Regions from separate parts of the Abyssisolibacter sp. ZYX002 genome, predicted to be linked through region 1. Evidence: predicted binding sites of a transcription regulator. Region 1 holds the regulator's gene; each other region holds the start of a gene.
The links. Region 1 encodes LexA, which represses DNA repair genes until DNA is damaged. Its sites were predicted from a motif close to CNAACANNTGTTNG; they were not measured.
Positions count from the first base shown of each region.

Region 2: a site for LexA is predicted at 4,765-4,778, ahead of uvrB (excinuclease ABC subunit UvrB). Genes of this name have one in related genera too.
Region 3: a site for LexA is predicted at 3,814-3,827, ahead of P3X86_RS13335 (DNA polymerase Y family protein). Genes of this name have one in related genera too.

Region 1 is NZ_JARMXH010000001.1:798,360-808,942, reverse strand. Features, by position in the region: gene mutS (DNA mismatch repair protein MutS) at 1-1,767, shown strand, start outside; gene mutL (DNA mismatch repair endonuclease MutL) at 1,773-3,680, shown strand; gene miaA (tRNA (adenosine(37)-N6)-dimethylallyltransferase MiaA) at 3,705-4,652, shown strand; gene hfq (RNA chaperone Hfq) at 4,664-4,909, shown strand; gene P3X86_RS03580 (methionine gamma-lyase family protein) at 4,944-6,263, shown strand; gene P3X86_RS03575 (hypothetical protein) at 6,253-6,969, shown strand; gene lexA (transcriptional repressor LexA) at 7,042-7,659, opposite strand; gene P3X86_RS03565 (LysM peptidoglycan-binding domain-containing protein) at 7,838-8,161, shown strand; gene P3X86_RS03560 (tyrosine recombinase XerC) at 8,402-9,355, opposite strand; gene P3X86_RS03555 (VOC family protein) at 9,852-10,304, opposite strand; gene uvsE (UV DNA damage repair endonuclease UvsE) at 10,425-10,583, shown strand, end outside.
Region 2 is NZ_JARMXH010000004.1:265,681-276,263, reverse strand. Features, by position in the region: gene uvrA (excinuclease ABC subunit UvrA) at 1-2,645, opposite strand, end outside; gene uvrB (excinuclease ABC subunit UvrB) at 2,670-4,637, opposite strand; gene P3X86_RS13780 (hypothetical protein) at 5,633-6,748, opposite strand; gene P3X86_RS13775 (ATP-binding cassette domain-containing protein) at 6,991-7,965, shown strand; gene P3X86_RS13770 (ABC transporter permease) at 7,958-10,360, shown strand; gene P3X86_RS13765 (radical SAM protein) at 10,444-10,583, opposite strand, start outside.
Region 3 is NZ_JARMXH010000004.1:163,172-173,754, reverse strand. Features, by position in the region: gene P3X86_RS13350 (glycosyl hydrolase family 18 protein) at 1-1,314, opposite strand, end outside; gene P3X86_RS13345 (VOC family protein) at 1,337-1,702, opposite strand; gene P3X86_RS13340 (hypothetical protein) at 2,122-2,364, opposite strand; gene P3X86_RS13335 (DNA polymerase Y family protein) at 2,543-3,799, opposite strand; gene P3X86_RS13330 (TIGR03905 family TSCPD domain-containing protein) at 3,955-4,221, opposite strand; gene pepT (peptidase T) at 4,527-5,753, shown strand; gene P3X86_RS13320 (M20/M25/M40 family metallo-hydrolase) at 5,949-7,580, opposite strand; gene P3X86_RS13315 (M3 family oligoendopeptidase) at 7,882-9,663, shown strand; gene P3X86_RS13310 (hypothetical protein) at 9,882-10,082, opposite strand; gene P3X86_RS13305 (hypothetical protein) at 10,198-10,326, shown strand; gene P3X86_RS13300 (M3 family oligoendopeptidase) at 10,542-10,583, shown strand, end outside.

The DNA of each region.
Region 1 (10,583 bases):
CAAGGTTCGTTATTGTGGGTTTTGGATAGCACTAAAACTGCAATGGGTGGTAGACTACTAAAAAGATGGATAGAAGAACCATTGTTGCAAAAGACAGTAATAGAAAATAGGTTAAATGCTGTTGAAACATTAGTAGATAATATATTTTTACTTGATGATATTAGATTACTACTAAAAGAAGTCTATGATATAGAAAGATTAATATCAAAAATAGTATATAGTAGCTGTAATGCAAGGGATTTAGTAGCGCTTAAAAAATCAATCAATATAATTCCAGCTATGAAAAATGTTTTATCAGGTATAGATGATAGGTATCTTTCAAAGTTAGAAGAAAAATTAGATGATTTAAAAGATATTTATAAATTAATAGATACTGCTATAGTAGATGATCCTCCACTATCAACTAAGGATGGTGGGATGATAAAAGAAAGCTATAGTAATGAATTATCTGAGATAAAATCAGCAGCTCTTGATGGTAAACAGTGGATTTCTAATCTTCAAGAAAATGAGAGAAATCGTACAAATATCAAATCCCTTAAGGTGGGATACAATAAGGTATTTGGATATTATATAGAAGTGACTAAATCAAATATAAAGCTAGTTCCTGATAATTATATAAGAAAACAAACGCTTTCTAATGCAGAAAGATATGTTACTCCTGAGTTAAAAGACATGGAGACTAAAATATTAGGAGCTGAAGACAAATATATAAAACTAGAGCTTGAAATATTTAATTCTGTAAAAGAAGACATCAAAGAAAATATTAAAAGAATACAACAATCAGCGACTGTGATATCTCAGATAGATGCCGTTTGTTCTTTGTCATATACAGCTTATAAGAACAACTACATAAAGCCAGTTATTAACACTGACGGTGTACTAGATATCAAGGATGGTAAACATCCAGTAGTTGAAAAAGTACTTAAAGATGATCTGTTTGTTCCTAATGATACTAGCCTCAATAATGATGATAGCAGAATGATTATAATTACTGGACCAAACATGGCTGGTAAGTCTACATATATGAGACAGGTTGCGTTAATATCGTTGATGGCTCAAATAGGTAGCTTTGTACCAGCGGAGCAAGCTAATCTACCTATCGTTGATCGAATATTTACTAGAGTTGGGGCATCTGATAATCTAGCAGAGGGGCAAAGTACCTTCATGGTTGAAATGAGTGAAGTAGCTAATATTTTAAATAACGCTACAAAGAACAGTCTGATTATATTAGATGAAATTGGTAGAGGGACAAGCACATATGATGGATTAAGTATTGCGTGGGCTGTAGTAGAGTATATAAGTGATAATAATCTTTTAGGTGCTAAGACGCTTTTTGCTACTCATTATCATGAATTAACGGAGCTTGAAGGCAAGCTAAGTGGCATTAAGAACTACAAAATACTAGTAAAAGAACATGACGATACAATTATATTCCTCAGAAAGATTGATAGGGGAGAGGCAGATAAAAGCTATGGAATAGAAGTAGCAAAGCTTGCAGGTGTGCCAGATAGTGTTATAAAAAGAGCAGGCGTAATATTGCATGATTTAGAAAAGAGAGATATAAACAACAAAACTGATGAAATAGCTGTTACTGTGAGTAGTGAGCCAGGACAAAACAATAATATATCACAGCAGATTAGCTTTTTTGATAATAAATCTGACCAAATAATAAAAAAGCTTAGTTCAATAGACATAGCAAAAACTACTCCTATTGAAGCTTTAAATATTCTCTACTCTTTAATAGAAGAATCTAAAGACGGTAGGTGATAAACGTGAAAGGTGTTATAAACTTCTTAGATGAAGCTACTATAAATAAAATAGCTGCAGGTGAGGTTATAGAAAGACCAGCTTCAGTTATAAAAGAATTGGTTGAAAACTCAATAGATGCTAAATCTGATTCTATAGTTGTAGAAATAAAAAATGGTGGTAAGCAATATATCAGAATCACAGACAATGGCAATGGTATAAATAGAGAAGATTTAGATATAGCTTTCCTCAGACATACAACAAGTAAAATAGTAAACTCAGACGATTTATATAGCATTAATACTCTAGGCTTTAGAGGTGAAGCTTTATCAAGTATAACAGCAGTGTCTAATGTAGAAGTGATTACAAAGACAGCTAATGTTGACTATGGCATACAGGTAGATGTTTCTGGTGGAAAAATCACAAATAAAACAGATGTAGGATGCCCCAAAGGGACAACAATAATAGTAAAGAATTTATTCTTTAATGTACCTGTAAGAAAGAAGTTTTTGAAAAGTGATACTACTGAAAGTAGCTATGTGAGTGAAATAATATTTAAATTAGCATTATCATATCCTAAAATATCATTTAAGTATATCAGAGATGATAAAATGATATTTAGAACTTCAGGAAAAGGGGATTTGCTCTCATGTATTTATTCACTTTACGGTAAAAGCTATATAACTTCTTTAATTAGAGTTAGCTATAATGACAAAATAAAGATTCATGGCTATGTATCAAAGCCTGAGTTAACTAGAGGAAATAAAAAGCATCAATTTTTCTATGTTAATGGAAGATGTGTACAGAGCAATGTATTATCCAAAGCAGTACAAGATGCATATAAAACACTAGTTACAGTAAATAGTTTTCCAGTGGTATTCTTGTTTATTGAAATAGACGCTGGTAGTATAGATGTAAATATCCATCCTAGTAAACTAGATATACGTTTTGATGATGAAGATTATATATGTGGTATCTTAAAAGAGACTATTAGGAATAGTTTGTTTAAAAAAGATATCATACATACAACTGTTAGTCAAACTGATGACAATAAAAAAAATGAGTATATTGATTTAATTAGTGACTTAAAACCGAGTAATTTTAGAAGTACTTTTAACAATGATAAAATAATTGAAAAGCCAAAAAAGACTCATTCAAATGTGCAAATGAGAATATATAGTGATAAATCACCATTGACATATGATACTAAAGAAAAAAGAGATAATCCAGTTATAACTAGTGATAAAAGAACTAATAAAACTGACGCTGAACCATTAATAAAGTATGAGCAAGAATTTGAAACTTCACCCGTTATAAAAGAGAATGAAGAAAACACTAATTCAAAAGTTATTTTTCCCAAGCTGGAATATATTTGTGCTCTATTTTCGACGTATATTATCGCTACAGATAAAATAACAGGTGAGATTTACATGATTGATCAACATGCAGCTCATGAGAGAGTTATGTACGAAAAAATATACGATGAGTATTCTAAAAAAAATGTATTAAAACAAGAACTACTAACTCCAATAACAATAGATCTTACAAATCATGAGTTATTAATAGTTAACGAAAACAAGACCATTTTAAACAATCTAGGTTTTGAAATAGATGACTTTGGAAACAATAGTATATTATTAAGAAGTGTTCCTGCATTACTTAATATTAAAGGACTTAAAAAATTCTTCATAGATATTATAGATAAACTAAAAGATATATCAAAAAAGCCTCATGAATACAGGCTAAAATACATCATGAAACTATCGTGTACGAGTGCTGTAAAAGGTGGAGATAACTTAAAAGAAATTGAAATAAATCATCTTTTCGAGCAAATGAAACAACTTGATAACCCTTATACATGCCCTCACGGTAGACCAACTATTATCAAAATATCTAAGCATGATTTAGAAAAAAAGTTCAAAAGAATAAACTAACAATTTATGTGATAGGATGATAAAATGAAAAAAAAACCACTAATAATGCTAGCTGGGCCAACAGCGGTAGGGAAGACAAGTATATCAATTGATATAGCAAAGAAGATAAACGGAGAAATAATATCAGGGGACTCTATGCAAGTTTATAAATATATGGATATAGGTACAGCTAAAATTAAACAATCCGAAATGAAAAATGTACCTCATTATATGATAGATGAATTTACTCCAGATGAAGAGTTTAATGTTTCTATTTTTAAAAGTAAGTGCGAAAAATATATAGACTTGATATTGTCTCATAACAAAGTGCCAATGATAGTAGGCGGGACTGGGTTATATCTAAATTCTATAATATATGAGCTTGATTTTACTAAGGCAGTAAGTAACAAAGAACTTAGAGATAAATATACTAAGTTGGCGCTTGAATATGGTAATAAGTATATATATGATAAGCTTGTAGAAATTGATCCTATTTCGGCTGAGCGAATTCATATCAATGATACTAAACGTATAATTCGTGCTCTAGAAATATACTATGATACTGGTAAACCAATGTCTGATTTTTATAAAGATTTTAGAAAATACAATGATAAATATGATTTTGTTTACTTTGCGCTGAATATGGACAGAAAAAAATTATATGATAGAATTAATATGAGAGTAGATATGATGATAGAAGAAGGACTTATCAGTGAAGTTGAGGAATTATTAAATAAAGGGTATGATAAAAACTTAGTTTCTATGCAAGGCTTAGGTTATAAAGAAATGGTATCTTATCTAAATGGTTATATTTCATTAGAAGAAGCTATAGAAGTGTTAAAAAGAGATACCAGAAGATTTGCTAAACGACAATTGACATGGTTTAGAAGAGAGAAATACGTAAATTGGGTAAATGTAGATGACTTTTTAGGTAAAGATGGTATTGTTGATTATATTACTAATAAAATTCATGATAAGCTAAGAAAGAAATAATTTATATTTTAATGGAGGGGATTTTTGTGAAAAATAGTATCAATTTGCAAGATGTGTTCTTGAACAAAGTGAGAAAGGAGTCTATTCAAATAGCTATATTCTTAGTTAATGGCTATCAACTAAAAGGTTACGTTAAAGGATTCGATAGTTACACTATAGTGCTTGAAAACGATGGAAAGCAACATTTGGTTTATAAACATGCTATATCAACTATAAACCCAAGTAAAAATATATCATTTATGAATAAACAAGATTAATTTGACAATTGAAGGTGATGACTTGAACGTGAACATGTTAACTAGAAAAATATTATGTAAACAATTTGGTATTGATCCTGCGATCATTGACTTTGTATTACATGTAGAAACTACTTTAAATAAAAAATTTGAAAAAATAAATAATATAAAAGAATATAATCAATTAAAAGTTATAGATGCATTTCAAAGAGCAAATCTTGCAGCTACTCACTTTAACTGGACTACTGGGTATGGTTATGATGATGAGGGAAGAGATAAGGTTGAAGAAATATATGCAAATGTTTTTAATACAGAAGATGCACTTGTTAGAGCAAATATAGCATCTGGCACACATGCGTTAGCCCTTACACTAGGAGGCATATTAAGACCAAACGATGAAATGTTATCAATAACTGGCTTACCATATGATACTATGCAAAAAGTAATAGGTATTAAAGGTGATATGAAAGGTTCTTTAAAAGAATATAATATATCCTATAACCAAGTAGATTTGATTGATAATAATAAAATAGATATAGATACAGTAATGAGCAATATAAAAAATAATACTAAACTCATACTTATACAACGATCAACAGGATATAGTGATAGAAAAGCCATTGAAATAGAAGATATGAAAAATGCTATTTCTAATATAAAAAAAGAGCACAAAGATATAGTGATTATGGTTGATAATTGCTACGGAGAATTTGTAGAAATGATAGAGCCAACAGACATAGGGGCGGACATAATAGCTGGCTCTCTAATAAAGAACCCTGGTGGAGGACTAGCTCTTGCTGGGGGATATATAGTAGGTAGAAAGAATCTTATTGAAAGCATTGCAAACAGACTCACTGCTCCAGGAATAGGGAAGGACTGTGGTTTGACCTATGGAACATCAAGACTAACATTGCAGGGTCTATTCTTAGCGCCACACATTGTAAGTGAAGCTCTAAAAGGTTCAATACTTGCAGCTGGAGTATTTGACTTATTAGACTTTGAAGTATTACCAACTATAGATGATAATAGAAGTGATATAATACAAGCGATAAAGTTTAATAATCCTGATAAGGTTATTAAGTTTTGCCAAGGAATACAAGCTGCCTCACCAGTTGATTCCTTTGTAATGCCACTGCCTTGGGATATGCCTGGCTACAGTGAACCAGTAATAATGGCAGCAGGTGCATTTATACAGGGCTCATCTATTGAACTAAGTGCAGATGCTCCTATGAGAGAACCTTATTTTGTTTATCTACAAGGTGGCTTGACATACGAACACTGTAAGCTTGGAATCATGAAAGGATTAGATAATTTATTAAAGAATGATTTAATTGACCGTAAATTATTTAACATAAGTACAGAATATGAAAAGTAGTAAAGAAGATTTAAAAAAACGAGGTTATATTGAAGACGACGATTTAGCCATGTATATAAATAAAAATAATGATAAGTTGTTTTCAATACTTAATTCAAATGTTTCTTTCGAAAGATCTATTGCTATAAATATACTATCTAGTCGTAAAGCTATAAAGGATACAACATTATTGAAGATACTCTCTAAGGAAAAATCATTATATACAAAAATAGAGATATGTAACGCCCTCCAAAAAGGTGATGAGGTTACAGCTAGATTAATGATTGATTATTTAGGAGCTATTGGAAAAAATCAATATATTAACTTACCCAAAAAAGTATCTAAAAAAATTAGCTATCCATTACCTAGAGATATTATAGCTAGAACTTTAAGTAGAATGGATAATAAGATTGTAGATGAATTAGTATCTGTTCTTGTTAGTGAAGATACAAGAAAAATATGTGAAGTTTTAGATGCTGTAGGATTTATGCTATTCTACAATCAAGACTGTATTAAAAAAGAAATTTTTGATACAGTAAGTAATATGCTAGAAAAATATTATAACAATGAATTAATAGTTTGGAAAACGGTATTATGCCTGTCATCGTTTTGGACTCAAGATAGTATAGATATTCTTAACGAAGTGCTATGTGGTAAGTATTGTGATACTATAAAACAGGAAGCTCAGCGCAGTATAAAAATAATAAATATGAAAATGAAAAAGTAAGCTAGAAATTAGCTTACTTTAAATTTATGACAAAGTCATCAAGATACAGACCTGAGTAAGCTAGAAACTAACTTACTTAAGTTTTCTAAATAATCCTATAACTTTTCCTAATATATACACGTCTTTAACAATAATTGGCTCCATAGTCTTATTTTCAGGCTGAAGCCTGATAAATTCATCTTCTTTGTAAAAAGTTTTTACTGTAGCTTCATCATCAATTAATGCAACTACAATTTCTCCATTTACAGCATGTCTTTGACTATTCACTATTACTTGATCTCCATCCATTATGCCAGCGTCTATCATACTTTCACCTTTAACAGTTAATATAAATGTAGTATCATTGCCAACATATTCTACAGGTAATGGGAAAGTATCTTCAATATTTTCTACTGCAAGCAATGGTTGTCCTGCTGTTACTTTTCCAACTATAGGTATCTCCACAATCTCTTTTTGAGAGTGTATATAAGTAACATTGTCTAATATTTCAATAGCTCTAGGTTTAGTAGGGTCACGCTTAATATAACCCTTTTTTTCTAGTCTTGATAAATGTCCATGAACAGTAGATGTTGATTTCAGTCCAACAGCTTTGCATATCTCTCTAACTGCCGGGGGATAGCCCTTTGTTTTGAGCTCGTTTTGAATAAAGCGTAGTATCCTTAATTGCTTTTCAGATAAATCTTCATACATATATGTAACACCTCTTACTAGGATATAATCCTCTTTTTTTATTATTATAACATAATTTTATTATTATATCAAACGAATGTTCGCAAAAAACTATTGACAACGAACATTTGTTCCGTTATAATGTAATTAGGAATTAAGAACTTATGTTCCCTAAGAATAAGTGTTCGGGAGGTATATCATGTATACAAGAAGAAGAAAACGAGTAGTTATTGCTAGGCCTATACGCTTTACTCTATTTTTATCGGTAGTAATATTATTATTATTATTTACTTTAAACAACATATCTAGGTCTAATACAGCTTTTGGCTATAGTAAAACTAACAATAAAGAATATACAACTATTATAGTACAAGCAGGAGATACTTTATGGTCAATTGCAACTAATCATTATGATTGTAATATGGATAAACGAAGGATAATATACGAAATCCAAAGAGCTAACAACAAAAAGACTGCTAACCTAAGAATAGGAGAGCAACTAAAATTGCCCCCATTATATTAATTATTTTAAATACATTAACATATAAATATCTACACTCAAACAATGCACCTTTCCCTAAATAGGGAATAGGTGCATACCTCTTTTGTAACATTGTTTTTTACAAATGAAGCCAATGGGATAGCTTAACTTCTAGAAAATATTGTTTAATAATATAACATAGCCTTTTAAATTTTTAACCATTGTAGAATAGATTTATTTTACTATATAGTTTACATAATAATATTATAGTCAAATATATAGTTATTCACTAACTTTGCTAGCTAACGGGTTAGCACTGACAGCTTTTCTTAATCTATCATCATCTAAATGAGTATATATCTGTGTTGTAGCAACACTTGCATGTCCTAGTATTTGTTGTAATGCTCTTATATCAACATTCCCATGTTTATACATAAGCGTAGCAGCAGTATGTCTAAGCTTGTGAGTAGAATATCTTTTGCTGTCAAGACCTGCATTTAGTAAGTATTTCTTAACCAAATGTTGAATAGCTCTTGGGCTAATTCGGTTCTTTCTAGTGCTCAAAAAGAGTGCTCGTTCTTCTGATTGATCTAATTTTGGTCGTACATCTATATATTTATCTATAGCTATAAGACAAGCATCATTTAGATATATAGTCCTTTCTTTATTTCCTTTACCTATAACGGTTAAAGTATCCCCTTTGATTTTGTCTATGTCTATACTAGCCAACTCCGACAATCTAAGCCCACAATTTAGAAATAGGGTAAGAATAGCATAATCTCTAATCCGGTTTCTTCCTTCTATACTATCTAAAAGTTTTAAAGATTCTTCGAGAGTCAAAAAAGCAGGATTTCGTTGCTCTTTTTTAGGTGTTTCTAGATTGATTGCAGGATTTATATCTATCATATTCACAACATTATGGAGATATTTAAAGAATGATCTAATACTAGCAACTTTTCTAGCTTTAGTAGAGTTTTTATTGTTCATATTCTTATCAGCATAGGAGATAAACGAAATCAAATCTTGTATTTTAAGTTTTTTGATAAAATCTATATCAATATCAGATATGGCAATTTCATCAAACAATGTATCTTTTGCAACAAGTTTGTACCTTATTTTTAAAAATCTAAAAAATGATCTCAGATCATAATTATATTCTTTAATTGTATTTTTCGATTTTCCTTTGATAGCATAGAGATAATCAAAGAAGTCATCCAAAATTAACGGCGTATCCATGAAATATCTTCTCCCTTTGTAAATTTATATGTATTTTGTCGCAAAATTTGTATTTTGTGACAAAACTTATATGTACTATTTCTATATTATTACCTCTATTTCCTTCTTTTCTAGTAATTTTTATTAGTTTTATTTGAACTTTGATGTTTTTATATGTTTTGGCATGAAGTTTACATCTTTGAATTGTTTTTACCGAACAAAAGTTCTTTGATTGAATTTTATATAATATTTATGCTAATTGTTGTTTAAACATTCTTCGCATCATACATCGTGTTTCCTAAAATTAGCTACATTATATATTTTAAATTGCACATCTTCCTATAATTTTACATACGTAAACATGTGAATACATTTCATTCAAGATATATAATTATCAATCACTAGATAAACTTATTCTCGCTATAATGCGTTTGTATATTTTTTCTATTTACACATCCTTATTTACTATAATAATATTATGTAAACATATCTCTTGTTATTACATTTTCATGTTGCTTTACTCATTAAATACTTTTATATCTGGTCGTTCATCCAAATAATACTTAAGTCTGTCTGTTCTTGTTTTACTATGTAACTCAATCAAATGTCCATCATAGTCTCTAATATAAAGCGACTTACCTTCTCTAATATTCCTAGGTCTACCTAGTTCGTATTTTATGCCATGTTGCTTTAATTTTTCTATTAGCTTGTCTTGATCTGATTCAGTCATGGAAAATGCTATATGAGTATATGTTTTTTCTCTGTTTTCTCCAGGGATATTTTCTTCTAAATTTAACGCTACCCATATACCTGCTATATCAAAATAAGCTAGTTTATCACCTTTAGCTAATAGCTTTGCACCTAAGACAATTTTATAGAACTCTATTGATTTGTTTATATCTTTAACTGGAAACGTAATATGATTTAATCCAGTTATCTTTATATCTTCATTGCACATATTATTATTCATCCAAATTCCACCTTATTATATATAATGTTATCATTTGATCAAAACTTTTACATATATCAAGTATATCACATTTGTATAATTAGCACTTTTTTATACATCCTAATAATATGAGGTGATTAGATGATTGTTAGATTAGGTTATGTTGCTCTACCATTAGATATTGATGATTGTTCCCCTTCAAGGACTATTACTTATACAAACTACACTAAGATTCCAAATGAAGATATTAGGCAAGACAAAATTCTATCACTTACTAAAGCAAATTTAGAGAACACTATT
Region 2 (10,583 bases), on a different contig from region 1:
ACAGTGTTTCCCCCTTCTACAAGCTTGTCAAGTACTTTAATCAATTTGTGTACGTCAGCTATGTGAAGTCCTGTAGTTGGCTCATCTAGTATATATAGCGTCTTACCTGTACTTCTTTTACTAAGCTCTGCAGCAAGTTTTATTCTCTGAGCTTCTCCTCCTGAAAGTTGCGTTGATGGCTGCCCTAACTTTATATATCCTAATCCAACATCATACATTGTCTGCAATTTTCTCTTTATTTTTGGAATATTATCAAAGAATTCTACACCTTCTTCTACCGTCATATCCAATACTTCTGTTATTGTTTTGCCTTTATATTTTACCTCTAATGTCTCTCTGTTATATCTCTTACCCTTACAAACTTCACATGGGACATATACGTCTGGTAAAAAGTGCATCGCAATTTTCACTATTCCATCACCTTTACAAGCTTCACATCTTCCACCTTTTACGTTGAAACTAAATCTACCTTTGCTATACCCTCTAACTTTGGCTTCTTTTGTCATTGCAAATATGTCTCTGATATGATCAAATACCCCTGTGTATGTTGCAGGATTACTTCTTGGTGTTCTACCTATTGGTGATTGGTCTATGTCTATTATCTTATCTATATGCTCTAAGCCTTTTATTTCTTTAAACTTTCCTGGTCTAACCTTGCTACGGTTAAGCTCTCTTCTTATTCCCTTGTATAGTATTTCATTTATCAAGCTACTTTTACCTGAACCTGATACTCCTGTGACACATGTAAAGAGACCTAACGGAAATTTAACGTTTATATTTTTAAGATTATTTTCTTTTGCACCCTTTACTTCTATCCATTTTCCGTTAGTCACTCTTCTCTTGCTTGGAATTTTTATCTTTTTCTTACCACTTAGATATTGTCCTGTTATTGAATCTTCTACTGCCATTATTTCTTGTAATGTACCTTGTGCAATTATCTCTCCACCATGTACTCCTGCACCAGGCCCTATATCTACAATATGATCCGCGCATTTCATTGTATCCTCATCATGTTCTACTACTAATAGTGTATTGCCTATATCTGTTAGATTCCTAAGTGTTTTCAATAACATGTCGTTGTCTCTTTGGTGTAACCCTATACTTGGTTCATCTAACACATACAAAACTCCTACCAAACTAGAACCTATTTGTGTAGCAAGTCTTATTCTTTGAGATTCTCCTCCTGATAGCGTCCCTGCACTTCTTGACAGCGACAAATATCCTAACCCTACATCCTTGAGGAACGACAATCTCTTGGTTATCTCTTTTAGTATTTGCTCCGCTATAAATTTTTGCATCTCGCTTAACTCTAGGTTGTTAAAAAACTCTAGTGATTTTGCTACTGAAAGACCAGTAACTTCTATTATGTTTTTATCTCCAACTGTAACTGCTAAACTTTCAGGCTTTAATCTATTTCCACCACAAGCTTCACATGGAATTATACTCATATACTCTTCTATTTTGTTCCTCATATAGTCTGAGTTAGTTTCATTGTATCTTCTCTCAAGGTTAGTTATTACACCTTCAAAAGTACCCCTATGTGTTCTTTCTCCTCCATACTTACTATCAAAGGTGAAAGATATTTCTCTTTCTCCAGTTCCATATAGTAATTCGTCCATGAGTTTCTTCGGTGCATTCTTTATTGGTTCTTCTAAACTAAAGTTATTGTCCTTTGCTATTGTCCTAATTATCTTGTAATAATAGGTATCCTCTCCTGTTCTACTATAAGGCTCGATAGCTCCATCATTAATTGATAATTCTTTATTAGGTATTATTAGCTTTTCGTCAACTTTTTTGTGATTTCCAAGACCGTTACAGACTGGACACATTCCAAAAGGACTGTTAAAAGAAAACATTCTAGGAGCTAACTCGTCCATTGCTACTCCACAATCTACACAAGCAAATTTAGTGCTAAATAACAGTTCTTCGCTCTCTATTACATCCACTATTACTAGCCCCCCAGATAACTCTATTGCTGTCTCTATTGAACCAGTCAATCTATTTTGTATACCGTCTTTTATTACTAATCTATCTATGACAATCTCTATTGTATGTTTCTTATTTTTTTCCAGGTCTATGTTATCGTTTATATCGTATACTTCTTTGTCTATTCTAACTCTAACGTAACCTTGCTTCCTTATATCTTCTATTAGCTTTTTGTGTGTTCCTTTTCTGCCACGTACAACTGGTGCTAATATTTGAATTTTTTGCCTCTCTTCTAGTTCTAATACGTGATCTACTATTTGGTCTATCGTCTGTGAAGTTATTTCTTTGCCACATTTTGGACAATGAGGTATCCCGACTCTCGCATACAATAGTCTAAGATAGTCATATATTTCTGTTACAGTCCCTACCGTTGATCTTGGGTTTCTATTCGTTGTCTTTTGATCTATTGATATAGCTGGTGATAAACCAGTTATATGCTCTACATGTGGTTTCTCCATTTGACCTAGGAATTGTCTAGCATATGAAGATAAGCTCTCAACATACCTTCTTTGACCCTCTGCATATATAGTATCAAACGCTAAAGAAGATTTTCCTGAGCCACTTAGACCTGTTAATACTATAAACTTATTTCTTGGTAACTCAATATCTATATTTTTTAGGTTATGTTCCTTAGCCCCTTTGATTATTAGCTTCTCCACCCTTTTCATTCCCTTCTTCTAATGTTATAATTGCTTTTTAAGTTTCTCTATCTCATCTCTGAGCTCTGCTGCTTTTTCAAACTCAAGTTTTTCTGCAGCTCTATGCATTTGAGTTTCTAGCTTAATTATCATTTCTTTAACATCTTCTATATTTACAGAGCTTGATACATTGTATTCTTCTACATCTTCTGCTACTTTTGTAGCCTCTATTACATCTCTAACTGATTTATTTATAGTTGTTGGTGTTATACCATGCTCTTGGTTATACTTTTTCTGTAAGCTTCTCCTTCTATTTGTTTCACTTATTGCTACGTCCATTGAACGAGTAATCTTGTCTGCATACATTATTACTTTTCCATTTGAATTTCTAGCTGCTCTACCTATAGTTTGAATCATTGATGTCTCAGATCTTAAAAATCCTTCTTTATCTGCATCTAGTATTGCAACTAATGATACTTCTGGCAGATCTAGTCCTTCTCTTAAAAGATTTATCCCAACTAATACGTCATATTTTCCTAACCTGAAATCTCTTATTATCTGCATTCTCTCCATAGTCTTTATTTCTGAATGTAAATATGTGACCTTAATTTCTAATTCTTCAAAGTAAGCAGTTAAGTCTTCTGACATCTTTTTAGTAAGCGTTGTTATCAATATTCTTTCATTTTTAGCTACTCTTATATTTATCTCTTTAACTAAATCATCTATTTGATTCTTAGTAGGTTTGACAGTTATCAGTGGATCTAATAATCCTGTCGGTCTAATTATTTGCTCCACAATATTCTCTGATAATTTTTTTTCATAATCACTAGGTGTTGCACTAACAAACAATACATAGTTCATATGCTTTTCGAACTCATCAAACTTAAGTGGTCTATTATCTAATGCTGATGGTAATCTAAAGCCATAATTTACTAGATTTGATTTTCTGGAATAATCTCCACCGTACATAGCTCTAACTTGGGGTAATGTAACGTGTGATTCATCTATTATCATTAAATAATCATCTGGAAAATAATCCAGTAATGTATATGGTTTACTACCTTTTTCTCTACCGCTGATATGCCTTGAGTAATTCTCTATTCCCTGACAATAGCCCATTTCTTGCAACATCTCTATATCATATCTCGTTCTTTGCTTTAGTCTTTGTGCTTCTAGTAACTTATCCTCACTAATAAGTATCTTCAATCTCTCTTCAAGTTCTACTTCTATTGTATTTATCGCTCTGTCTATTTTTTCTTTTGTTGTGGCGTAGTGTGATGCTGGGAAAATTGATATATGATTTCTCTGTCCTATTATCTCTCCTGTAAGTGAATTGATCTCCGTTATTCTATCTATCTCATCTCCAAAAAATTCTACTCTTATAGCGTTTTCAGTCGATGATGCTGGAAATATTTCTACTACATCTCCTCTAACTCTAAAAACACCTCTTGTAAAGTTGATATCATTTCTCGTATATTGTATATCTATCAACTTTTCAATGACTTCATCTCTATCTTTAATCATACCCGGTCTGAGCGAAAGTATAAGGTTTTCATAGTCTATAGGATCACCTAATCCATAGATGCACGATACACTTGCTACTATTATCACATCTTTGCGTTCAAATAACGAAGCTGTAGCTGAGTGTCTTAATTTTTCTATTTCTTCATTTATTGATGAATCTTTTTCTATAAACGTATCTGTACCAGGTATATATGCTTCAGGTTGGTAGTAATCATAAAAACTGACAAAATACTCTACTGCACTTTCCGGAAAAAACTCTTTGAATTCACTTGCTAATTGTGCTGCTAATGTTTTATTGTGTGCTATAATAATTGTAGGTTTTTGAACCTCCTGTATTATATTCGCCATAGTAAATGTCTTACCTGAACCTGTTACTCCAAGTAATGTTTGTTTTTTAACTCCATTTAAAATTGACTCACTTAATTTCTGTATAGCTTTTGGTTGATCTCCTCTTGGTACATATTCCGAACTTATTTTAAATTGTCCCATATATTCACCTTTGTATAATGAAAACATTGGGAAAATCATTATACTTTTCCTTTCTTAATTAATTATATTTTATCCACCTAAATATACACTACAGATTGGTGCTATCGAATTAAGAATTCATACTCAAGGAACGTTTGTTCGTTACTTATTATATATTACTTATTTTTATATGTCAAACATAATATTAAACTATTGAATTGTAATATTTGCTAATAAAACTGATAGCCCTTTATTTTATCCATTATTAACTATAATATCTGTTTTTTATTCATTTAATGGCTAAATGCATATACCGTCTAAAGATGGTAAATTTAAGTCCTGTACATAGAACTAAAGAAAGATAATTCTATAATTGTTGCTAGTTTATTGTATTTAAGGACAAATTAATTATAAAAATAAGAAGGAAAATGAAATTTTTTATCGAAACTTATAAAAATAACAAAAATAGAATTTTATTAAATATAAATAATATTTTTGTTATTATGGTTTGATTTTACTATGATCTAATCTGATTTTAACATTGCCAGTGAATTCACTTAAGTGAGTTCATTTATACAATGTTTTTAAGTGATTTGTCTTTTAAAAGTGATTTTATTATTATGCTATGTGTTATATATTCATTAACACTATGTGAAAAAATCATTTAAAATCACGTGCTAATAAGGTTTATAGAGTTCTGCAAATCGAAGAATTAAAGGAGGTGGAAAAATGAAAAAGCTAACTAAGAAAAATAATATCATAGTTTTAAATTTACAAAGAACAACTTTTTCTTCTTGTAAACCTTGGGAATTACAGTATTAAAAAAGATACAAAAATAAGAATCTAATAACCTATCGTAAAAAATGGTTATATAAATAATATTAACGAAATGGTGTAATCTTCTATAATGATATAATCAAATAGAAGGGATACACCATTTATTATACTGTTTTTTTGCTCTTTAATATTGGAGTTTTTCCATTGATAAAAAAGTCATATCAACGACTTAGTCATTCTTAAGTTTTCTTTATAATATAGTTAATTATCCTATAAAAAATACTGTAATTAGGCTTTATATCTAACGTCATCTTTGCATCTTCTGTTAGTATAAGCACACCTAATGTCTTGTTGTTTATATTTCTATGTATTTTTTTTATTACTCGTTTTTCATTATTGCTATAATAAACTATTTCTAATTCGTTATCTTTAGTAACAGCTTTTTTTACATCATCCTTTGATTTTACTATTGTTTTATTTATTGTTATAACTTCATCTCCTATAGCTAAACCTAGTTCATCTGCTATAGTATTTGGTATTACGTCTAATACTCGTACTGCATTATTGCAAACTGTTATACTTGGTTTCTTGCTCTTACATGCACTTCTTCTTTTTATAATTATCAACTCATGTAGTATTGGACTTGCTATTATAGCAATTATTAAAATCAAATCATATACGTATGATACAGCTACTAATGTAAAAATTACTAAGCTATAACTTATTAACATTTTAGCGGATTCTTTTGTTGTATTACTAACACTATCTGATATTGCTAAATCTGTGTATCCAAGCACTGAAGCTACTGGAAATAACATATTGTATCCTCTAAGTGTTATGTAGAATGGTACACACCAAAATCTACTTAGCTTATAGCCACCTATTAATTCATGGTTTTTTTCTAAATATAATGGTAAGTATGATTTGTGCCCATCTAGCTTTATTAGCATACCTTCTGCTAAGTGTAACAGTCCTACTATAACTATTATGCTCCTTAATGCTTGTATGTCTTTGTTTAATACCATCCCTATTATACATGCTCCTGCACCTGAATAAGCTATACAAGCATATCTTGGATTGACTAAAAACATAAGTATAGATAATATTAAAGCATACTTAAAACAAGATATATCAATTTTAATAGGAATAATCTTAAGTACTATACTTATTAATATACCAACTGCTAGTCCATTAAACTGAGATAATAAAAAATGCTTTAAATATGTCACTCTGACAATGCCTAATAATTCTTTTTCCTTTTTTTCTAATCTTATGTATTGATAAAATACTAATATGATCATTATGATGTATATTGGGTTAACTATTAATTTCAATAATTTATTAAACATATACATACTATCTACACGCTCTCCTTTTGTAAATATTTAGTATTTTCCCCGTTAATCAAATAAGTTAAACCTGAGAATTTTCATTATTATTGTTATATATTAAAATTTAACTATTTATAAAACCAAGTTTCTATGCGAGTCAACCAATGGTTGACTAAATGATATTGATTTTTTATTTTTATTATGCAACAATGTAATTACTTTTGTTATTATTGAGAATCATATTAATGAGAAGGAGGTATTTGTTTATGAATAATGTAAATAACGTATTTGTTGGCGGGCGTTTAGCATATCTAAGAAAATTAAAAGGCAGGACACAAAAAGATATTGCAGAGCATTTTGGTATATCAAAGCAGGCAGTATCTAAATGGGAAAATGGACTCTCTATGCCAGACATATTGTTAATGCCTAGTATTGCAAAATATTTTGATGTTGATATAGATTATTTTTTTGATAAAAATGTTACTGATGATAAATCAAAACATTTCATTAATAAAGAAAAAGTAGCTATCAGTATTAAAGACTTTAGTAAAAAATACGATGATAGTAAAAAGTATACTATTGAAAACTTAAATCTAGATATATATGATAATGTCTCAACTGCCATAATGGGACCATCTGGTTGTGGTAAATCTACTTTATTAAATTGTATATCTGGATTAGAAAAATCAACATCAGGTAGTATTTATATACTGGGAACAGATATTACTAAGTTGAAAGAATCTAAACTAACTAAATTTAGACGAAACAATATAACATATATTTTTCAACAATATAATTTAATAGAAGTTCTAAATGTAATTGATAACATAAAATTACCCTACAAAACATCAGGTGCAAAAATCAACAATAAAAAACTCAAGCATCTAATTAATACTCTAGGGCTAAAAGGTAAGGAAAAAGTACTACCTAATAAACTATCCGGTGGTCAACAACAAAGAGTTGCAATTGCTAGAGCTTTATTAGGTGAAAATAATATTATCTTGGCAGATGAGCCAACTGGTGCATTAGATTTAAAAACAAGCAATGAGGTTTTAAAATTATTATTATTAGGAGCTAAGGAATTTGAATCTCCAATATTAATAATAACTCATGATATAAATGTTGCATCCAAATGTGACATTGTTCATTTCATGCTTGATGGTAAAATAATTAAAACTCTAGAAAGGCCATCTACTGATGAAGTAGCTAATATTATGATGAGGTTATCGAGTGATGAATAAATTAATATTTAATGATATATTTAAAAATAAAAAACTCTTTTTCGGCACTTTTTTATCTGTTATAGTTTCTGTCACTATAATATGTTCTTGCCTTTCTTTATTATTTGGTGCTTTGGAACTTAAAGATTATGGTCATAGATTTGATGGTGTTGATATAGTAGTAAGTAATAATAACGAAATTGTACTAAAATATAATAAAAAAGATAAGATTAAGACTCATTCTAAAGATGTTGATGGCAATATCCCTTTAAATGATTCAGATATATCTTATCTGTCTGAAAAGTATGATTGTGTTTTTGATTATACATTTTACATCAATGCTAAAAAATTATCATATCGTAAAATTGCTGGGCATAATGCTTCAAGTATGGATTTAACTAAGTTTTCTATAGTTAAGGGTAATGTTCCTAGTAAAAAACAAGTATTGATTGATAATGATTTAGCTAACAAAAATAATTTAAATGTAGGAGATTCAATTCTTATTGAAACTAAAAGAGATAAGAAACTCTACACTGTATCTGGTATTGTAAGTAGTAGTTTAAATAATATATACGATTTACAAAACTATGTGTTTTTTGACGATGATACAGCTATAAGTTTATCAAATGGATGCTATAATGTTGGAATTAAATCACAACATATTCAAAACGATATAAATAAACTAAAAGACCATGATTTTAATGTCCTAACAGGAGATAGTATAAATAAAGGTGAGCTGTTTTATATAGCCTATGTTAACTCTTCGCTTTTTATTATATTCTTGACTATGGCATTTATATGCGTAGTTATATCAGGCTTTGTACTAAGTGGCACTATTAAATTTAGTATTAAGCATAGACTAAAAAGTTTTGCTTTACTGCGAATACTTGGATTTACTAAAAGTAAGATTAATAGATTAATATCTGTTCAAAATATTTTTATTGGTTTAATAGGTGGCATAATCGGTATATATACAAGCATTCCTGTTTCAAAATTCATTGCTGATGGATTTTTTAGACTAGGTGTTACAGATATTAGTTTTAAACCTATTTCAAATTTATCTATAAATATATTATCTGTTATTTGTATATTACTGCTTATTTCTATAGTTTCATTCATTACTGCTAGAAAAACATTAAAGATAGCTCCTATGTCTGCTTTTAAGCAGATTGGAGGTAAATTCTCAGAGTATTCTATAATGAGCATGCTTATTGGAATCATATTGATTGCAGGAGGTGTTTCAATAGCCAAATTCACTCCATTTAGAGGAGGTATTGGTGTTGGTATGGGATTTCTATCATGTTCAGTATTTCTAGGCGGAATAATGCTTCTATCTCCTGTTATCATGATTATTATAAACTTCCTGTTGTCTATATTCACTAGAAATATGCACAATAGCTTAGGTCAAGTTGCTAGTGCCAATGTTAAAATTAAAGCATCAAAATTTGCTATTGCGAGCATTTCTATCGCAATAATGATATCTATAAATGGCGTAATGGTGCTTAATAACATGACATATATTAAAACTGTAACAAATGCAAAGTATGATATAGCTAGTAACTATCCTTATATAGTAACAAATATAAGTAATCAAGACATCCCACGGACAGCTTCTTATACTGGAATTAAGACTTTAGATATATTGGTGAATAAAAAAAATAAACTAAATAAATTGCGTATTATAGGTGCAAATAATGTATCTCTGAACATCACTATTAAGGGATTTGATAGTTCAAGAAAATTGTCCGATAATCAAATAATATTATCTGAATATGTACATGGATTTAATATAGGAGATGATATTGAGGTTTGGTTTACGAACGGGTCTAAAAAAATAATGACTGTAGTAGGTTTTTATAATATAAACTCAAACTACAATGGCGAAATATATGATGCCATAATAAGTGATAAAGTTGCTTTTGAAAACAGTTTTGATAATAAATACAACACTATCTACTTAAATAATAAAATAGCGAATGCTAAAGAAAATAGCTTAAGTTATTATCAAAATAATCCTGCTTTTGATATCCAAGTAGCAGCAACATTATTAATGATAGGTATATCTATATTGCTATCTGTTATTGCATTGTTTAATACATTTGCTATCATTATGAGTGTCAGACAAAGAGAGTTTAATTCATTAAAAATTGTAGGAGCTAAAAAATCTCAAATATTCAAGATGACTGTTATTGAGACGTTGATAGTTGTTACTACTGGTTTATTGCTTGGTACTATTTTGATAATAGCTATATGTGGACACTATTCATATGTCAACACTGGTGTATTTGATTATATCGTAAACTCTAAAATTTTCTTTGGTTTAATTATTGGTTCATTTGTTTTAGGTTTGCTTGCTGGTTTACTACCTTCTAAATTTACTATTAAAAGATTAAAACAACAAGTAAGAAGTGAATAAATTTCTTATACCATTTATATCTATATAAAATAATCACCCATTAATTTCTCTAGGGTGATTATTTATAGTTTTTTAAATCTTTTTTAACTACTTGTCTTTATAAATGTATAGCTTTTTAGTGAATTTTCAATGACTATTTTGTTATATAAGCAATCCTCTTCATCCATCTCTGTTATAAGACAACCACCGCCACATAATCTCTTTGCCCAACAGTCATAACATT
Region 3 (10,583 bases), on a different contig from region 1:
TTGTTTTATTACGTTTTCTTGCGCTTTTTTATTTATCAATATTTCATGAGTTAAGTCCTTGTTAAAGCTGTTGCTTACAAGTCCCCACACTTTATATCCTTTTTTGTGAGCTTCTTTCACATAGTCAAACGAAGCCTTGTTCTTAACATATCCAGTCTTATCTGTTATAGCAAACCATGTAGGCGATACTACATCTAACCCATCAATTTTTTCTTCTTCTTTTAAGTTTGGTGAATTCAAACTAACTTGAACCCATGCTAAGCCTATCTTCCCATCAGGTTTGTAAGGCTGCTTTAATACATTTAAATTAGTTGTATTGTCAGTGTTATCAATACCTGTTTGACCACTTTCACCTGTTTTATCTATTTTTGAATTTATTACAAAACCTATTTTCCCATTTTGATTTTTTACTTTACTCCATTTCTCTCCTTCTTCAAATATAATTACTTTGTCTCCCTTAGACAATCTATCTATTCTTTCTGAAAAAGAAGATTGTTTTAATCTCATAGATGTGTTTCTGTTTATTATACCTACTTGATTTAGTTGACCACCATTATCTTTCTGATTTAATGCGTTTAAATCAGTTGTGTCTTCGTTATCTAAACCTGTTTGACTATCTTGACCTATCCTGTCTATTTTTGATTTTATTACAAAACCTACTTTTCCATTTTGAGTCTTTATTTTACTCCATTTCTCTCCTTCTTCAAATATAGTTACTTTATCTCCCTTAGACAATGTATCTATTTTTTCTGAAAAAGAAGATTGTGTTAATCTCAAAGATGTGTTTCTGTTTATTATACCTACTTGATTTGCTTGATTTGGTTGATCTACTTTATCTGTCTGTGTAAACTGAATATTTGTGTCTATGTTTAAGACATTACGCGATTGGTTATATTGCATTTTTATTCTGAGTAACTTGCCCATATCTAAAATATCTATGTAGTTAATTTCTTCTTTATTTGATAATAAAAAGTTTATAGATACTCCATTTTCTATCCTCTTATTTGATAATTTGCTTGGCAATGTAAACTTTGGATTTGGGAAATTTACTATTAAAGTTTTGCTCTCCTCGTTAACTATAGAATCCTGATGTAAGTACTTAACGAATATATCAACAGGAATATATATGTTGTCCTCTTCAACAATAGCACGTCCAACATCATCTATTAGTTTACCATCTATACTTATTCTTGTTTCTTCATACGATGCTGCATACGCATCATTTGTCAGCTCCATAAATAAAGCTCTTATTCCTACTGCTAATCCTGCTATTATAAAAACAAACCCTATTATTAATTTTATTTTTTTATTCATACCATCCCCACTTTTATGATTATTACTTTTCTATAATTTCTATCCGTTCTCCACTTAAGCCTTTGAAAAATACTAGCTTCTTTCCATTCAACATTTTAGGTTCTGTTAAAAATTCTATATTAGCCCTACTTTTTATACTTACTATCTCTTTATCTAAATCATCTACATAAAATGCAATATGATCAATTGGGCCTCTTTCTCTATATGTATAATCCATATTTTTATACTGGATTAACTCCACTTTACTACTTCCCGTATCTAACAGCACCATTTTTAGCCTATCTGTTTCAAGTTCGCTATGTAATGCTAGATTTAATACTTTCATATAGAATTCTTTGGATTTATAAATATCTTTTACGACAATACACGTATGAGCTAATTCGTACATCTTCTACCTCCCTTCTATAATACTGTCCTTATATTCTATTTAACCACATATAAACTGTTTTTTCACTACTTTTTTTGATTTGTAAAACTCTTGTAAAATAAACCTCTGTTTTTTTGTTTAAAGTTAATATAAAATAGTACCAATGACTCATACTTCTCTTGAATGGAATAAGTTTTTCCTAAAAATAAAGGGCAAATCTTATAGCTTTTGGTTATTAAGATTTCCTAATAACAAAAAAACATATCCTATTTCTTAAGGTCCCCGATAAGAGCTTGTTTCTAGAATTTTATAAAATCGTATTAGAAACAAACTACTTAAATTTGCTCTCCAGAAAAACGAATATGCTTCAATGAATTGTAACAATGTACTTAAACGAAGGAAAATCTTCTGTTTTTTTATGTTGTTAGACTTTTATCATCTTATATCTTAAATAAATACCAAAGACAAGTATCTATCTCATACTTCAACTCATATCTTATATGTCCTTTATTAGTGCAAACAAAAACTATCCTTCTATTGCCTGCAAGTTTCTCCTCATACACCTTATCTATCACGTCAATTTTGACTGTTTTATCATCATATTTGAACTTGTATGGTATTATTTTATTTTTGTTAGATTCAAAAACTACAACTGTATCTATTGGTTTATTTACTATCTTCATAATCTAATCCTCTCTTAAACCTGAATATCCACCAGAAAATCAATAACTATACGACTACAGCATATTTATCAAAATTCAATAATATTTCAGGGTAAACTTTATGTTTAAACAATAATAGAACTAACTCACAGTTTTAAACGTAGTCATGAGCATTTTGATAACGGGAAGTTTTGCAATTTTAAAGTAAACTAGACATCATAGTATATTCATCATTACTCCCCACTCCTCCTATCATATGGTTTAGATCACTGTTAACGAATACTCCTCTCTTGATTAAATCTTTTCCATATCTTTCTCTTAATCTATCAACTACTCTGTCTAAGGCCACGTTTTTTTGGTGATTTTTTTTGGTGAATATGCTGAGTTGTGAAAATTGCGAACTGCTTATATCACAAAGCCTTATTGTAAATTGCCTTAATGGTGTGCCATCCCATATCTCATCAAATACCTCTTTTGCTATTTGGTATATTTCAAAAGTTGAATCTGTAGGTGTGTATATCTTTCTTTGGTGGCTTTTGTATGAAAAATCACCGTTTTTAATACCTATATATATCAACCCTGTTTGCATATTTGCTTGCCTTAGTCTATTTGCTGCTGTTTCTACTAGACTTAATATTATTAAATATGCTGTCTGTTTATCACACACATCAAATTTTATAGTGCTTCCATTTCCTATACTTTTAATTGGTATTTCTTCGTTCTTTTTTACATCTGAACTATCTTTACCCCATGCATATTGGTATATAAGCCTTCCATGTGATTTAAGTGTTTTTGATATAAATTCGTAATCACTATTTGCTAAATCTCCTATTGTCTGTATTCCTATTTTCTCTAACTTTTTTTTAGTTTGTCTTCCAACCATAAACAGCTTTGAAACTGGAAGTGGCCATAACTTCTTAGGTACTTCTCCTAGAAATATCGTATCTACTATATTTGGCTTTTTCAACTCTCCTGCCATTTTTGCAAGTAGTTTGTTTGAGGATATTCCTATATTTACTGTAAATCCTAACTCTCTGTTTATTCTATCTTTTATATCATATGCTACCTTTATAGGCCCTCCAAAATAACTATCTAATCCTGTATAATCCATAAAACATTCATCTATACTGAACACTTCTATTTTGGGTGAATATTCACTTAAAATTTTCCTAAACGCTTTACTACTCTTTACGTATAAGTCATAATTAGGAGGAACTACTTTTAGTTTTTTGCACTTTAACCTCGCTTCAAATAAACTCTCACCTGTTTTTATCCCCAGTTTTTTAGCTGGAATTGATTTTGCTAGCACTATACCTCTTCTTGATGATATATCTCCTCCTACTATTGCTGGTATATTTCTTATATCTTCTTCTATCCCTATTTGCTTGTTATATGCTGCTTGCCATGAAAGAAAAGCTGAGTTAACATCAATATGCATTATTAATCTTGGTGACATAAAACCATCCTTCCCGAACGTAAGTTCGCGTTTGTATTATTATATCACTCTGTCAAATATTTTAGAACTATTTTTATATTCCACTAATGTATATTTTTGTAAAAATAAAAACTAGCTCATTTTTTTATTGAGCTAGTTTTAGTCTTTTATTCTTTTTATATTACTTTTACTTTTTCTCTCTCTAGCACTACTTGTAGCGCTGCTGCAAGTTGATCTGGACATGAAGTAGATTTTGGACCACATTTTATATCTTTCAATCTACTTATTACTTCTTCTATTTTCATACCTTCTACCAATTTAGCAACTGCTTGAAGATTGCCAGGACAGCCTCCTGTAAATAAAACATTTTTTACTATGCCTTGTTCTACTTCAAATGTTATTTGCTTTGAGCATACTCCATTCGTCTTATAATTATACACCATATTTAAGTCAAACTCCTTTCGTAAGTAATTTAATAATTTAACAGTTTTCTTCACATATTTTTATATTATAACATATATCAACCTTATCTACTATTAGTTTATGTTATTAATCATATAGTTGTTTCTTAAATGTTTCTTAAAAATAATTAAATTTCTACTTTTTGTATCTTAGATGTAGTAGTTAACTATACTTCTGCTTTAAACAACCAAAAATATCTTTTAATACAAAAAAATAGACATCCTATTATGTTATAATAAACATATCAATATCCAAATAATATTTGGAATATACAAGGAGTGATTAAATGAAAAATGTAGTAGAAAGATTTTTAAAATACGTGAAGTTTGATACTGAATCTGACGAATTTTCTGAGACTTGTCCGAGTTCTAAGAAACAACTTAACCTTGCAAATGAATTAGTAAAAGAATTAAATGAATTAAATCTAACTGATGTAAGCGTAGATGAAAACGGTTATGTTATGGCTACACTTCCTTCTAATAGTGATAAAAACCTTCCTTCTATAGGTTTTATAGCTCATATGGATACTAGCCCTGACATGTCTGGTGCAAATGTTAATCCACAAATAGTAGAGAATTATGACGGAAATGATATTGTTCTTAATGATGATAATAATATAATCCTTTCCCCAAATGACTTCCCTTCACTTAAAGATTATGTGGGAAAAACTTTAATTACAACGGATGGAACTACTCTGTTAGGTGCTGATGATAAAGCAGGTATAGCTGAAATTATGAGTGCTGTGGAGTTCTTAGTTAACAATCCAGATATCAAACATGGTGATATAAAAATAGCATTTACTCCAGATGAGGAAATAGGTAGGGGTGCTGATTTATTTGATGTAAAAAAATTTAATGCTGATTTTGCATATACTGTAGATGGCGGGCCTATTGGTGAGCTTGAATACGAAAACTTCAATGCTGCTGGTGTTACGATAAACGTTAACGGTAGAAATGTTCACCCAGGATCTGCAAAGAACAAAATGATAAATTCTTCACTAATTGCTATAGAGTTCAACTCAATGTTACCAGTATTTGATAAACCTGAATACACTGATGGATATGAAGGTTTTTATCATCTAATCGATATGAAAGGTACTGTTGAAAACTCATCACTTAGATACATAATAAGGGATCACGACAAAGAGAAGTTTGAAAATAAGAAAAATCTGATTAAAGACATAGCTGACTTTTTAAATAAAAAATACGGTAAAAACACTGTGAACTTTGAGCTTAAAGACCAATATTTCAATATGAAGGAAAAAATACTACCTGTTATGCATATAGTTGATACAGCTAGGCAAGCTATGGAGGCGTGTAATGTCGAACCTTTAATATGCCCTATAAGAGGTGGTACTGATGGCGCTAGATTATCTTTTATGGGATTACCTTGCCCTAACATGTTCACAGGTGGGCATAACTTCCACGGTAAATACGAGTATATATGTATCGAATCAATGGTTAAGGCTGTTGAAGTCATTGTTAAAATAGTTCAATTGTATAGTGAAAAATAGTTTTATAACATATAGCAGACTTTAAGTTCAAGTTCAAGGCGTGTTAAAATTGAGTAGCAGAGCTTATTTAGAGGTAAGTAAGTAACGGAAATTTGAAGACAACGCAGAAATTGGGCTTTTTTCTACAGTCTAAGGGATGTCTAACTAGACATCCCTATGTTATAGCTTATACTTTGTCAAAATGTTCAATCCAAATTAATCTAACATATAATCAATCACATGCTTTATAATACTAGGTGTTTTTTCTAATAAATCTGGCTGATATACTCTCTCTGTAAACTTGTGTAAGTCTTTTCCCCATGGCCCTATATTTATTACTGGTATTTGAAGCTCTTTTAGTTCCTTCAATGGTACTGTATATAGCGTTGAATAAAGTGGCATATTTGTTGATATATATGGGATTGTTTCTTCGCTATTTAAAAGCCCTGTGTAACTCATGTCTGATATGCCCATAAAATAATTTTTACTTACATAGTTTTCACCGAATTCTTTTGTTGTAAATTCATTTATTATATTACTTATATTCTTTATTTTATCTGATATATTTTCTAATTTTATATTTGATATATGTGGATAATATGGTGGCACAAATGATATTACTACAACAGGAGATTTATCATATGCGTATTCTAGAGTCTTTTTAGTTAGCGAAAATCCACATTCAGCCAGATTAATATCACCAGCCTTTAGCTCTTTTTCAAGCTCTCTCATTTCATTGTTATATGCATCTATAAATACATCTTTTCCATTTGTTTTTGCTTCTTTATAAATTTCCTCAAATGTCTTTACATTTACTTTGTAATTCAGTTTTTCTTTCATGCTATTAACAAGACTGTATCTATCATAGCTTTTTAAAAGATGCTCTATCGCCTCTTCAAAAGATTCGTTACAAATAGTTTTAAGTTTTTCTATAATTTCTTTTGGTGTAGTGTTAAGAGTAAGGACACTAAAGTAACCTCCTGCAAATTCTGGTACTGAAACATCATATCTCTCTTTTTTATCTCTAAAGTATATCCATGAAGGTGGTGGAGATATTTCTTCGCCTTCTACATCTGAAAAATCATTATTTACTTCTATTCTTCTTATAATTTCTGATAGTATCAGTGATGGATTAAGCCCTTGATATATATCACCTATATGAGTTTTTTTACCTCTTATATATATTTGGCACATTATCTTTCCTACTGAACCTTCGTAAAGCACACCTTGATTTTCAATCTGCCTTTGGTGTGGCTCAGAGTTTATCAATAGCTTATATTCTAATCCATATTTATCTTTTAACTTATTCAGTAACCTAACTCCATCTCTCATCCCTAGTGATAGATTTTCTTCATCTGGCACAGATAAAAAGAGTATATTCCCTTTAAATTCTTTTATCTTAGAATATTGCTCCAATATATAAAGCTGCAAAGCTATACCTGCCTTCATATCACAGGTTCCTCTTCCAAATATCCACTTATCATTTTCTAAATCTACTCTAACTTCTTGCGATACATTAATCTCTTTTAGCTTTTGTTTTATTTTATCTACATTATAAGCATATTCTGATAATACACCGTAGTCTAGAGAGTCAACTACATCATGATGATTTATAAGTATGATAGTGTCATTACTAGTTCCCTTCACTAGTCCCCACACAACACTTCTGTCAAAGCAATCTTCTTTTGATAACTTGTATTTCCCATAATACTCAGGATTTTGGCTAAAATAATCTATGTTTTTTATATGCTCATAAATATAATCCTCGACATTCCTTTCTAATACAGTTCCTGTGTCGCTTTTAATCGCTACTAATTCTTTAAATACTTTGTAGATATCTTTTCTCATATATTTTCCCCCCGCGCAGATGTTATTAATTACGATTTTATCATATAATGACTATTTTTTATTAGAATATAATTAAGAATAATCAATATGTACTTTCTATTTTTTTACATTTTTTTATTTTTTCTGTATTTAATTTACTATTAAATTTTTTTCCTTATGAAAATGTTACATTAAATTCATATTTTTTTAATCCCACTGTATTTTATTGTATAATATGATTATATTTAAAAGGATTTTTGCTGGGAATAATATTCTTATTTAATGCACAATCCTACACACCATTTATTAGGAGGTATATTATATGGAAATGAAATGGAGTTTAAATGAATTGTATTCTTCGTTTGAATGTACAGAATTTACAAATGACTTTAATAAATGTCGTAATTTATCAAGCGACTTTTGCAATTGGAGTAAATCAAATCTTAACGATTTCACCAATCCTGTCAATACGATTAAAAAATACTTAGAGTTAAGCGATCAAATAAATAATTGTCTTGAAAAATTAGATGAATTTTCATCGCTGTCTTCATGCGTTAATACTAAAGATGAAACTGCTGCAAAATATTGCGACAAACTACAAATGATAGAGTCTGATTTAACTATTCCTAACGTTTTATTTATGAAATATCTAAAACGTTTAGATAATCTGCAAGAAATAATTAATTCGGACAATTTACTTAAGGAACATGATTTTTATTTAAACGAGCTTGCTAATAAATCAAAATATTTGCTAAGCGATAATGAAGAAATGTTGATTTCTAAAATGAAAAATACTGGTTCAAACGCTTTTTCTACACTTCAGGATGTTGTATCTTCAAACTTAATGGTCGATATTGAGCTTGACGGAAAGAAACAACAACTTCCTCTTTCTGTTGTTAGAAACTTAGCTTATGACAAGGACTCTATAGTAAGACAAAAAGCTTACTTGGCAGAACTCAAATCTTATAAAAAAATTGATGAAACATCTGCTGCCTGTATTAATGGAATAAAAGGTGAAGTTATTACTTTATCAGATAGACGAGGTTATAATTCTCCTCTTGAAAAAACTCTTATAGATTCTAGAATGGATAAAGAAACTTTAGACACTATGCTATCTACTATAAAAGACAGACTACCTGTTTTTCATAAATATTTAAAAACTAAAGCAAAACTATTAGGTCATAAAAACGGCCTACCATTCTATGATTTGTTTGCCCCTATTGGAGATAAAGAAATTACTTTTTCTTATCCTCAGGCAAGAAAATATATAGTTGATAATTTTAGAACTTTTAGTGATAGACTTGCTGATTTTGCTGATAATGCATTTGAAAAAAGGTGGATTGATGCTGAACCTCGAGAAGGTAAAGTAGGTGGTGCATTCTCCGATGAAATTCGTTGTATTGGTGAAAGTAGGATTTTATCCAATTTCAACAATAATTATAGCAGCATGGCTACTCTTGCTCATGAGTTAGGTCATGGTTATCATGCGTATTGTTTAAAAGATGAATCTTTTTTCAACTGCGAATTTACTATGCCTACTGCTGAAACTGCTTCTATTCTTTGTGAAACTATAGTTAGAGAAGCTGCTCTTAAAACTGCTACTGCTGATGAAGCTCTTACTATTTTAGAAATGTCTATTTCAAATACAACTCAAGCAATAGTTGACATATACAGTCGTTATCTATTTGAAACTAAACTTTTTGAGATAAGAAAAGATCATGCTTTATCTGTTGATGAACTAAACAATACAATGTCAGAAGCTCAAAAAGAAGTTTATGGTGATGCTCTTAATCATGAATTCTTACATCCATACACGTGGGCATGTAAAGTTCATTATTATTATGCAGATACAAACTTCTACAACTTCCCTTATGCTTTTGGAGAGTTATTTGCTAAAGGACTATATGCTGAATATCTAAAACAAGGTGATAAGTTTATTGATCTTTATGATAAATTGCTAGTTGAAACTGGTAAAAACGATATAGCTACTATTACTAACATGGTTAATATAGACGTACATGATAAAGAGTTCTGGAAAAGTTCTCTTGATGTAATAGAAAAAGATATCAATAAATTTATTGAGTTAAGTGAGAAAATGTTATAGGTTTATTGTGAATTATTATTAATGTAAAGAAGCATATCTTGATTTCTTTGAAAACTGATATGCTTCTTTGTGACTTAATTAGTTATCTTTGTTGGTCATGTGGTAACTAATAAATTTATTAGTTCAGTTTTTGGATTGTTTTTCTTGCTCTGAGTAACTGAAACATGTCTTTCTCCCAAATATCCACTCTTCTAGAGAGTCAACTACACTATGATGATTTATAAGTATGATAGTGTCATTACTAGTACCCATACAACACTTCTGTCAAAGCAATATTCTTTTGATAGCTTGTATTTCCCACAACACTCTAGATTTTGACTAAAATAATCTATTATCCTCGACATTCCTTCTAATACAGTTCCTGTGTCACTTTTAATCGCTACTAATTCTTTAAATACTTTGTAGAATTCTTTTCTCATATTCTATGTTAAGAAAATTTAAATATTTCTTTTCTATATTTTGACATTTTTCCTGCATTTATTCTACTATAATGGTTTTATAATCATAAAATAAATTATAGAAAGGAGTAACACTATGAAAAATCTAAGGAAAAAAGTTGATTTAGGTTTAACTTGCAATGCAGATATTAAATGCCTATGCCATTGTTGGACTGATCACGCTAAAGCAGGTAATTACAAGTCATTATATAAAGCATTACATTAAAATTTAAAAAAGGTTGTTGCATTTCTGTATATTCAATGCACCAACCTTTTTTTAATATGTATAAACTTTTTACCTTAAAAAATGTTACATTTAATTAATAACGCTATATTTTGTTGTATAATATTATATGATTATATTTAAAGGGATTTTGCTGGGAATAATATTCTTATTTTAATAGCACAATCCTATAGACCATTTATTAGGAGGTATATTATATGGAAATGAAATGGAGTTTAAACGAACTATATTCTTCATTT